Regions from separate parts of the Chelatococcus daeguensis genome, predicted to be linked through region 3. Evidence: predicted binding sites of a transcription regulator. Region 3 holds the regulator's gene; each other region holds the start of a gene.
The links. Region 3 encodes LexA, which represses DNA repair genes until DNA is damaged. Its sites were predicted from a motif close to TGTTCNNNNTGTGTTCNG; they were not measured.
Positions count from the first base shown of each region.

Region 1: a site for LexA is predicted at 2,105-2,122, ahead of BOQ54_RS05870 (PA0069 family radical SAM protein). Genes of this name have one in related genera too.
Region 2: a site for LexA is predicted at 1,333-1,350, ahead of recA (recombinase RecA). Genes of this name have one in related genera too.

Region 1 covers NZ_CP018095.1:1,233,473-1,236,745, reverse strand. The annotation lists gene moaB (molybdenum cofactor biosynthesis protein B) at 1-303, shown strand, start outside; gene BOQ54_RS05885 (hypothetical protein) at 328-831, opposite strand; ZMP/ZTP riboswitch at 1,003-1,084, shown strand; gene BOQ54_RS05880 (LysE family translocator) at 1,106-1,723, shown strand; gene BOQ54_RS05875 (hypothetical protein) at 1,810-2,010, shown strand; gene BOQ54_RS05870 (PA0069 family radical SAM protein) at 2,156-3,273, shown strand, end outside.
Region 2 covers NZ_CP018095.1:2,538,977-2,542,249, forward strand. The annotation lists gene recA (recombinase RecA) at 166-1,251, opposite strand; gene cckA (cell cycle histidine kinase CckA) at 1,386-3,273, opposite strand, start outside.
Region 3 covers NZ_CP018095.1:1,965,909-1,969,181, reverse strand. The annotation lists gene BOQ54_RS09365 (molybdopterin molybdotransferase MoeA) at 1-814, shown strand, start outside; gene lexA (transcriptional repressor LexA) at 929-1,627, shown strand; gene BOQ54_RS09355 (ComEC/Rec2 family competence protein) at 1,605-3,273, opposite strand, start outside.

The DNA.
Region 1 (3,273 bases), 730 kb from region 3:
ACCGGCCGGGACGTGACGCCCGAGGCCATCGAGCCGCTGTTCGAGAAGCGCATGGACGGCTTCTCGGCCGTCTTCCACCGCATCTCCTACGACAAGATCGGCACCTCGACCCTGCAGTCACGGGCGACCGCGGGCGTCGCGGGCGCAACCTACATCTTCGTGCTGCCGGGCTCCCCCGGCGCCTGCAAGGACGCCTGGGACGGCATCCTCGCCGCGCAGCTCGATTATCGCCAACGGCCGTGCAATTTCGTCGAGATCATGCCGCGGCTCGACGAGCATCTGAGGCGTGGAACCGGCAGCTGAACGGACGGGGATCACGCCCCGGTCTCAACCGGCCGCCTCGAAGGCGACCGGCAGCGCCGGCAGCATCATCGGCCGGCGATGGCCGGCGACGACATGAGCCTTCGACAGCAGCATGCGCGGGCCGAGCGGCGCGCGGCCGAACAGCCCCTGGGCCACATGCCGCAAGCGGCCGAGCGGCACGATGCACGAGCCGCCGAGCCACAAGCCCGTCGTCTGGCCGCCTTCGCGGCGCAGGAAGCGCTCCATCACGGCGATCCAGTTCGCCGTCGGCACGTCGCCGGCCTTGAGCAGCATCAGCCAGGGGCCACGTGCTTCGTGCACGCCCGCGCGCCAGCCGGCTTCGCCATCCCCGGCCCGCACGAGCGAAGCGCCCACCGCCTCCGCGACGCGGGCGGCATCCCGGTCCTCGCCGCAATCGATGATGATGGCCTCGCGCACGACCGCCGCCGCGACGCCGGGCACGAGAGCTGCCAGCGTCGCGCCGAGCCCTTCCGTATCGCCATTGGCCATGATCAGGACGGAAATCATGCCGGAAGCCTAGCGCAGGCACCTCGCCATGACGCTGCGGCACGCTGTCTTAGCGGCAGGACCACGGACGGCCCGAATCCTCGGTGGCAGGCGCGAGCCCGCCGGCGCTGGCCGCGCCCAACATCCCGATGCATGCGGCTTGCCCGCCGGGCGAGCGGTCGATACGCTCGCATCGTGCTGTGTGACTGGCGGGATGAGATGGGGAACCATCGGGGAGCGCAGCACTGTTCCGCCATCCGCCTGGGCCAACTCCAAGATCGCGAGTGGAGGCCCCATGGACGCTGTGCTCCTGTTTCTTCTGACATCGCTCGCGCTCGTCGGGAGCCCCGGACCCAACACGCTCAGCCTGGCGGCGCTCGGAGCTGCCCTCGGCATGCGTCGCGTGGTGCCGTACATGCTCGGGCTCGATCTCGGAATGGTCGCCGTCGTGGCTTTGGTCGGCTCGGGCCTCTGGGCGGCGGTGCTTTCCTCTCCCCGGATCGCGCCGGTCGTGACCTTTGCCGCGAGCGCCTATCTCATCTTCCTGGCCTACCGGATCGCCACGGCGCCGCCGCTGAGGACGGCCGCCGCAGGATCGGCCGCGCGTCCCCCTCGCTGGCATGCGGGCGCGACCCTGTCTCTGGCCAACCCGAAGGCCTATGTCGCCGTGGCGGCTGTATTCTCGCGATATTCCGTCTGGCCCGACAGCACCATCGGCGATCAGTTGCTGAAGGGAACGCTGCTGCTCGCGACAGTCGTTCTCGTCAACATCCTTTGGCTTGCTGCCGGCTCGCTGCTCGCGCGCCCCATGGACAACCCCCGGGCAAGGCGTGTCTTGAACATGTCCTTCGCGGGCTTGCTGATCCTTTCCGTAGCCGTGCCGTGGGTGCTGTCACCACCCGGCAAGCCTTGAATTGAGATTTCCGGCACGCCCGTTTGACGATGGCCGCTCCCGTCACTCCTCTTGATGCTCCGCTGCACGACGAAAGGAGAACGCGAATGCCGCAGGAGATCAGACCACAGCCAGGCGTCTTCCCCGGTTCGCATATGCCGGTCAGCAGCCTCAACGCCCGCCTCGATGCGTGGCAACAGGGGATCACCTTGCCGATTCCAGCGCCACCGCAACCCGCGCGGGACCAACCGCCGGCGGCGCCCGGCACCGCGGCCGACGCTGCGGAAGCGCCGCAGAACCAGGACTAGACGATCGAACGTCGGCTTCTGTTTCGGCACGCGGCTTGTGCCGTTGCTAACCTTGCGCCTCGACCACAGCCACCACTGGACACGGGAACAATTTTGTTCTCTATATGTTCTCAATCGATGATCGCTGCTGGAATCGGAGGCGCCCATGCGGGCCCGAGCCGTCTCTCATTCACCCGCCCCTGCCACCCCGTCGCGCACCGGCCGGGGGCGCGATCTGCTGAAGGAGGTGCCGCAGGTCGGCCCGGCGGATCCGCTCGCCCTTGTCGGCCATCGCATCGACCCGGAGCGGCGGCGCGGACGCGGGGCCGTCGGCAACCCCGTGGCGCGCTACGAGCCGACTCACCGGGAGGATGTCGACGACGGCTGGGAGGGCCTTGCCGAGCTGCCGCCGTTCAAGACGGAGGTGCAGACGGAGAAGGCGCGCACCATCATCACGCGCAACGATTCGCCCGACATCTCCTTCGACCGCTCGGTGAACCCCTATCGCGGCTGCGAGCACGGCTGCGTCTACTGCTTCGCCCGGCCGACCCACGCCTATATGGGCCTGTCGCCGGGGCTCGACTTCGAATCGAAGCTCTTCGCCAAGCCGGATGCGCCGGCGTTGCTCGAGAAGGAACTATCCGCCTCCAGCTACGTGCCACGCACGCTCGCCATCGGCACCAATACCGATCCCTACCAGCCCATCGAGCGCAAGTTCCGCCTCATGCGCGGCATCCTGGAGGTGCTGGGCAGGACCGGCCATCCGGTCGGCATCGTGACCAAATCGGCCCTGGTGACGCGCGACATCGACCTCCTCGCGCCTATGGCGGCGCGGGGCCTCGCCAAGGTGGCGATCTCCGTCACCACGCTCGACGCCAAGCTCGCCCGCACGATGGAGCCGCGGGCGGCGACGCCGCAGCGCCGGCTCGACACCATCCGCCGGCTCAGCGAGGCTGGCATCCCCGTCACCGTGCTCGTTGCTCCCATCGTGCCGGCCGTCAACGATGCGGAGATCGAGAACATCCTCGCCGCGACGCATGCCGCAGGCGCGCGCGAGGCGGGCTACGTCATGCTGCGCCTGCCGCTCGAGGTGCGCGACATCGTGCGCGAGTGGCTGATGAGCGACTATCCCGACAAGGCCCGGCACGTGCTGTCGCTCATCCGCTCGACGCGCGGCGGCAAGGACTACGATTCCAGCTGGGGCCAGCGCATGGTGGGCTCCGGTCCCTATGCCTGGATGATCGGCCGGCGTTTCGAGATGGCCGCCGAGCGCCTCGGCTTCAA
Region 2 (3,273 bases), 570 kb from region 3:
GAGGATGAATCCGTTGCGGCAGAGGAAGTCGGCCCGGCCAGGGGCGGTTCCGCGGGCCCCAGGATGGCAAGGCTGCCCATGAAGACAGGCCGCCAGACAGGACCACATGGAAACGGGGCCGCGCGGGCCCCGTCTTCATTCGACCTTGCGATGGCCGCCTCCGGCTCAGGCCTCGCCCTCGTCGAGATCATCGGCCGTCGGGTCGACATGCTCGAGGATACGTTCGGCGAGGAGGCCGGCATTCTGCCGGATGGCCGCCTCGATGCGCGCCGACACGTCGGGATTGTCGCGCAGGAACTGCTTGGCGTTTTCGCGTCCCTGACCAAGGCGCTGGCTGTCGTAGGAGAACCAGGAACCGGACTTCTCCACGATGCCCGCCTTGACGCCGAGGTCGATGAGCTCACCCATCTTCGACACGCCCTCGCCGTACATGATGTCGAACTCGACCTGCTTGAACGGCGGCGCCACCTTGTTCTTCACCACCTTCACGCGCGTCGTGTTGCCGATCACCTCGTCGCGGTCCTTGATGGAGCCGACGCGGCGGATGTCGAGGCGCACCGAGGCATAGAACTTGAGCGCATTGCCGCCGGTCGTCGTCTCCGGGCTGCCGTACATCACGCCGATCTTCATGCGGATCTGGTTGATGAAGATCACCATGCAGTTCGAGCGCGAGATCGATGCCGTGAGCTTGCGCAGTGCCTGGCTCATGAGCCGCGCCTGCATGCCGGGCTGCATATCGCCCATCTCGCCCTCGATCTCGGCCCGCGGCGTGAGCGCGGCCACCGAATCGACCACCAGCACGTCGATGGCGCCGGAGCGCACCAGCGTGTCGGCGATCTCGAGCGCCTGCTCGCCCGTGTCTGGCTGGGAGATGAGCAGGTCGTCGAGCTTGACGCCCAGCTTGCGGGCATAGACGGGGTCGAGCGCATGTTCGGCGTCGATGAAGCCGCAGACGCCGCCCTTCTTCTGCGCCTCGGCGACGGTATGTAGGGCGAGCGTCGTCTTGCCCGACGATTCCGGCCCGTAGATCTCGATCACCCGGCCGCGCGGCAGGCCGCCGACGCCGAGGGCGATATCGAGCCCGAGCGAGCCGGTCGAGACCGTCTCGATCTCGATCGCCTTGTCGTTCTGCCCGAGACGCATGATCGAGCCTTTGCCGAAGGCGCGCTCGATCTGTGACAGCGCGGCATCGAGGGCTTTCGCCTTGTCCATGGAACTACCTTCTACGAGTCGCAATGTGGGCTGAGACATGAATGCTCGTCCTTATGCACGGGAAGCGAAGGATTCTCAATGCGCGCCGCAGTCAATGTACCTGTTTTGTTCCCGTTCACAAGTTCTTTTTTTGTTCGCACCGCGCGCGCCGGGCTCCCGGCCCGGCGACGCCGTCATTTCAGCTGCGTCTTGACCGCCTCGACGAGCTGCTTGAGGCTGAAGGGTTTCGGCAGGAAGGTGAACTGCTCGCCCTCGGGCAGGTTCTTCTTGAAGGCGTCCTCCGCATAGCCCGACACGAAGATGATCTTGAGGCTCGGAAAGCGCTCGCGCAGCGCACGCAGCAGGGTCGGCCCGTCCATCTCGGGCATCACCACGTCCGACACCACGAGGTCGACCGGCTGGTCGAGCCCGTCGACGATGGCCATCGCCTCCGTGCCGGAGCTTGCCTCGAGCACGGTGTAGCCGCGCGACGTGAGCGCGCGGGCGCCGAAGGCGCGCACCGCCTCCTCGTCCTCGACGAGCAGGATCGTGCCGCGGCCCGTGAGATCGGCCGCGAGCGTCTTCGCTGCCCCAGCCTTGGGCGCCGCCTCCTGCTCCGCGGGCACATGCCGCGGCAGGAAGATGCGGAAGGTGGTGCCTGCGCCAACCGTGCTGTCGCAGAAGATGAAACCGCCGGTCTGCTTGACGATTCCATAGACGGTGGAGAGGCCAAGGCCGGTCCCCTTGCCGACATCCTTGGTCGTGAAGAAGGGCTCGAAGATCTTGTCGAGCACATGCGGCGGGATGCCGGTGCCCGTATCGGACACCTCGACCAGGACATAGTCGGCCTCGGGCACCGCCTTGTAGCCGTACGCCGCCACCTCCTGCGCCGGCACGTTCTGCGTGCGGATCGACAGCTTGCCGCCGTCCGGCATGGCATCGCGCGCGTTGACGGCGAGGTTGACGATCACCTGTTCGAACTGGTTGACGTCGGCCTTGGTCAGCCACATGTCGCGCCCGTGGCGCAGTTCGAGCTCGATGCGCTCACCGATGAGGCGCTTCAGCAGCAGCGACAGATCGGACAGGCTGTCGGAAAGCTGGATGACCTGCGGACGCAGGGTCTGCCGCCGCGAGAAGGCGAGCAGCTGCCGCACCAGGCTCGCCGCCCGGTTGGCATTCTGCTTGATCTGCATGATGTCCTGGAAGGACGGGTCCGTCGGCCGGTGGTTGGCGAGCAGCAGGTCCGAATAGCCAATGATGGCCTGCAGCACGTTGTTGAAGTCGTGCGCGACGCCGCCGGCGAGCTGGCCCACCGCCTGCATCTTCTGGGCCTGGGCGAACTGCGCCTCGAGCGCCCGCTGCTCCGTCGTCTCGAGCGCGTAGACGATGGCGGCCTCGCCGTCGCCCTCCGCATCCGCCACGCCGCTGACGTAGATGCGGGCCGAGCGGTCCTCGGCGCCCCGGATGGCAACGTCGAGCGGCACGATGTCGCCGCGCCCCTCCCCCGCCGCGGCGAGGGCATTGCCCAGCGCATCCTCATCCCGCTCAGCCACGACGCCGGTGATGGTGCGCTCGCCGGGCGCGCCGAACAGGCGGGCAAAGGCGGCATTGCTGCGCAAGATCTCGCCGCGCCGGCCAACGGCGGCGATCGCCACGGGCGTGTCGTTGAAGAAACGGGCGAAGCGCACTTCGGCGGCGCGCTGGCCCTCGGCCACGTCCTCGCCCGGCGAGCGGTTGAGCACGAGCGTGCGCGAGGCGCCGGGCCGCCCGTCGGCCCCAAAGGCGACGCGGTGGAAGAGCCGCACGGGCAGCGACTGGCCGCCACGCCGGCGCAGGTCGACGTCGATGATCTCCGTGCGCACCTCGCCGGGGCCGCCGGTGACGGCGCCGATCAGGGCCGCCGCGTTCGGCGGCACGACGTCGGCCACGCTGAGGCCGCCGGAGCCAACCTGCGCGAGGTCGTGGTCGAGCCAGCCGGCGAGCGTCGCGTTCATGTAGACGATCTCGCCCGCCGGATCGATGGACAGGAACCCGGCCGGCGCGTGGTCGAGATAGTCGATGGCATGCTGCAGCTCCTGGAAG
Region 3 (3,273 bases):
GCGCGAGGCCGGGCTCGATTTTCGCGAAGGCGAGATCCTGCTGCAGGCCGGCCGGCAACTCGCCCCCTCGGCAGTTGCGCTCGCCGCGGCCATGGGCCATGCGGCGCTGCCAGTGGTGCGGCGGCCGCGCGTTGCCATTCTGGCAACCGGAGACGAACTCGTCCGCCCCGGCGAACCGAGCCGACCCGATCAAATCGTCGCCTCCAACACCTATGCCGTTGCGGCCATCGCCGAACGGGCCGGGGCCGAAGCCATCGACCTCGGCATCGCCGGTGACGATCTCGCCGCGCTCTCTGCCGCGATCGATGCGGCCAAGGAGGCCCGGGCCGACGTGCTCGTGACACTCGGCGGCGCCTCGGTGGGCGATCACGATCTCGTGCAGCGCGCCCTTTCGGCGCAGGGATGGCAGCTCGGCTTCTGGCGCATCGCCATGCGCCCGGGCAAACCCCTGATGCACGGGCGCCTCAGCGCCATGGCCGTGCTCGGCCTGCCGGGCAATCCCGTCTCCAGCATCGTGTGCGCGCTCATCTTCCTCGCGCCGCTCGTGCGGGCGCTGAGCGGCGATCCGGATGCGGCCGAAATCGCGACCCTGCCGGCCCGGCTCGGCAGCGATTTGCCGGCCAATGACGAGCGGCAGGACTATCTGCGCGCCCGCCTCGCGACGGCCGACGACGGCACCCTCGTCGCCAGCCCCTTCCCGCGCCAGGACAGCTCCATGCTGCGCCTCATGGCGGAGGCCGAGGCGCTCGTCGTGCGTGCGCCCCATGCCCCCGCCGCCCGGGCGGGCGAGCCCTGCCGCATCATCCGGCTCTGAACTTCGCCTCGGTCGAACTTGCGGAACACACCGGGAACGTCTAATCTCGTTCATGATTTGTTTTCGACTCGCATCGACAATGCGATTCGACGAGGGGGAGCGAGATCGCCGGCCATGCTGACGCGCAAACAGCACGAACTCCTGCGTTTCATCCACGAACGCCTGCGTGAGACCGGCGTGCCGCCGTCCTTCGACGAGATGAAGGAAGCCCTCGATCTTAAGTCGAAATCCGGTATCCATCGCCTCATCGTGGCGCTGGAGGAGCGCGGCTTCATTCGCCGGCTTCCGAACCGCGCCCGGGCGCTCGAGGTGCTGCGCCTGCCCGACGGCGTCGCCGCAGCCCCGCGCGGGCGCTTCAACCCGAGCGTGGTCGAGGGCGGGCTTGGCAAGGTGCGCGCGCCGGCGCCTCAGGCGGTCGAACCCGCTGTCCAGACAGTTGCGATTCCTGTCATGGGCCGGATTGCTGCCGGCACGCCCATTTCCGCCATCCAGAGCCGCAGCCACACCGTCTCGCTGCCGCCGGACATGCTGGGCAGCGGCGAGCACTTCGCGCTCGAGGTGCGCGGCGATTCGATGATCGAGGCCGGCATCCTGGATGGCGATACGGTCGTCATCCGCAAGCAGGATACGGCGAATACAGGGGATATCGTCGTCGCCCTGATCGATGACGAGGAGGCAACGCTGAAGCGCCTGAGGCGCCGCGGCTCCTCCATCGCGCTCGAGGCGGCCAACCCGGCCTACGAGACGCGCGTGCTCGGCCCCGACCGGGTGCGCATCCAGGGCAAGCTCGTCAATCTGCTGCGTCGCTACTGACGTCGGGCTCCTGATCCTCCCCGCCCGTCTCATCGGCTGACGCGGGCGATGGCCGGCCCGTCGCGGCGCCGGCCGCCGTGGACAACGGTCGTGAAGGAAGCGCCTGCATCCAGGCGCGGCGCTCGTCGGAGGGCAACTGGCCGATGAGCCGATCGCTGCCGCCATTCCCGAGGATGACGGCCATTGCGCCGTTCTCGCGCAGCTTCGTGCGGTCGATGACCACGGGCGCTGCACAGCCGGGCGGGACGGTGAGCGCAGTGACGAGGATGTCGGCCCGCCGGCAGTCCTCGACGAAGGCCGAGGGGCGGCGCACCAGGGCGACCATGCGGCCGTCGACCGCCTGCATGGTGCAGCCGTCGCGGTCGCAGAAGACTCCGCTTTTGAGGCTTTCGTCGCCCGGCTGCCTCGCATCGCCGTCTGCGCGCAGCCATTGGGCGACGACGAAGGACGAGGCGCGGCCGAGCACGGCGAGACGCCCCTCGACACCCCGGACGGCCGCGCTCGCACCGTTGCGGTCGACGAAGATGTCCGGCCGCGCCGCTCCCGCGGCGATGGCGAGGGCGGCGGCCGCGGGCACGGCGGCGAGCCAGCGCAGCGGCGAGATGCAGATGGTCAGCACGAGCAGCGCCAGCGAGAAGAGGATGAGCGCGCTGCCCGGAAAGGCCGGTATCGCCATCACGGACAGGCGCCAGTCCTGCATGGCGTGGGAGACCGCGAGCACGATGGCCGTGCCCTGCCCCATCAGCCACCAGATGGGCGCGTCGAGGCCGAAGGGGTTGAGCAGAACCCCGAGCACAGCCGCCGGCATGACGATGAAGGAGACGAAGGGCAGCGCGATGCCGTTGCCCACCACGCTCAGCGGCATCGCCGTCTGGAAGTGATAGGCGCCATAGGCCCCTGTCGCCAGGGAGGCGACCAGGGTCGTGACGACGAGGGTGACGGTCCATCGCCACGCATGGCACAGGGCGCGCGCGACCGGACCGAGCGACGCCTCGCCCCTGCCCGGACGGGCCGCCTGCCATTCCGCGAGCGCCACGAGACAGGCCACTGCCGAGAACGACATCTGGAAGCTCGGCCCGAGCACTGCCTCCGGCTCGAGGGCGAGACACAAGATGGCGGCGAACGCGAGATTGCGCATCGAGAGCGCCGGCCGGTCGGCGAGAATGGCGCCGAGCATGGTCAGTGTCATCATCAGCGCCCGCTGGGTGGCGACGTCAGCACCCGAGAACAGGCAGTAGCCCACGGCCCCCGCCATGGCCGTCGCGGCGGCGATCTTCTTGATCGGCCACGTGAGGGCGATGGCCGGAAAGAGCGCGAGGAGCGCGCGCACGGCCCAGAACACCGTGCCGGCGGCGAGCGCCATGTGCAGACCGGAGATCGACACGATGTGATAGAGGCCGGCGGCGCGCAGGGCCTCGTTGGTATCCTCGGTAATGAGGCCGCGCTTGCCGGTGACGAGCGCAGCCGAGACAGCCCCCTCCTGCCCGCCGGCGGCACGGGCGATGCGCGTCGTCAGCGCATTACGCGCCTCGTCAAGCCATGTTGCAAGGGCCAGGCGCCAGTCCGGCACGCGCGGCGGGGCACTGATTTCCACACGCCCCACAAGCGAGCCGACGGCGCCGATGCCGCGGAAGAAGGCGTCGCGC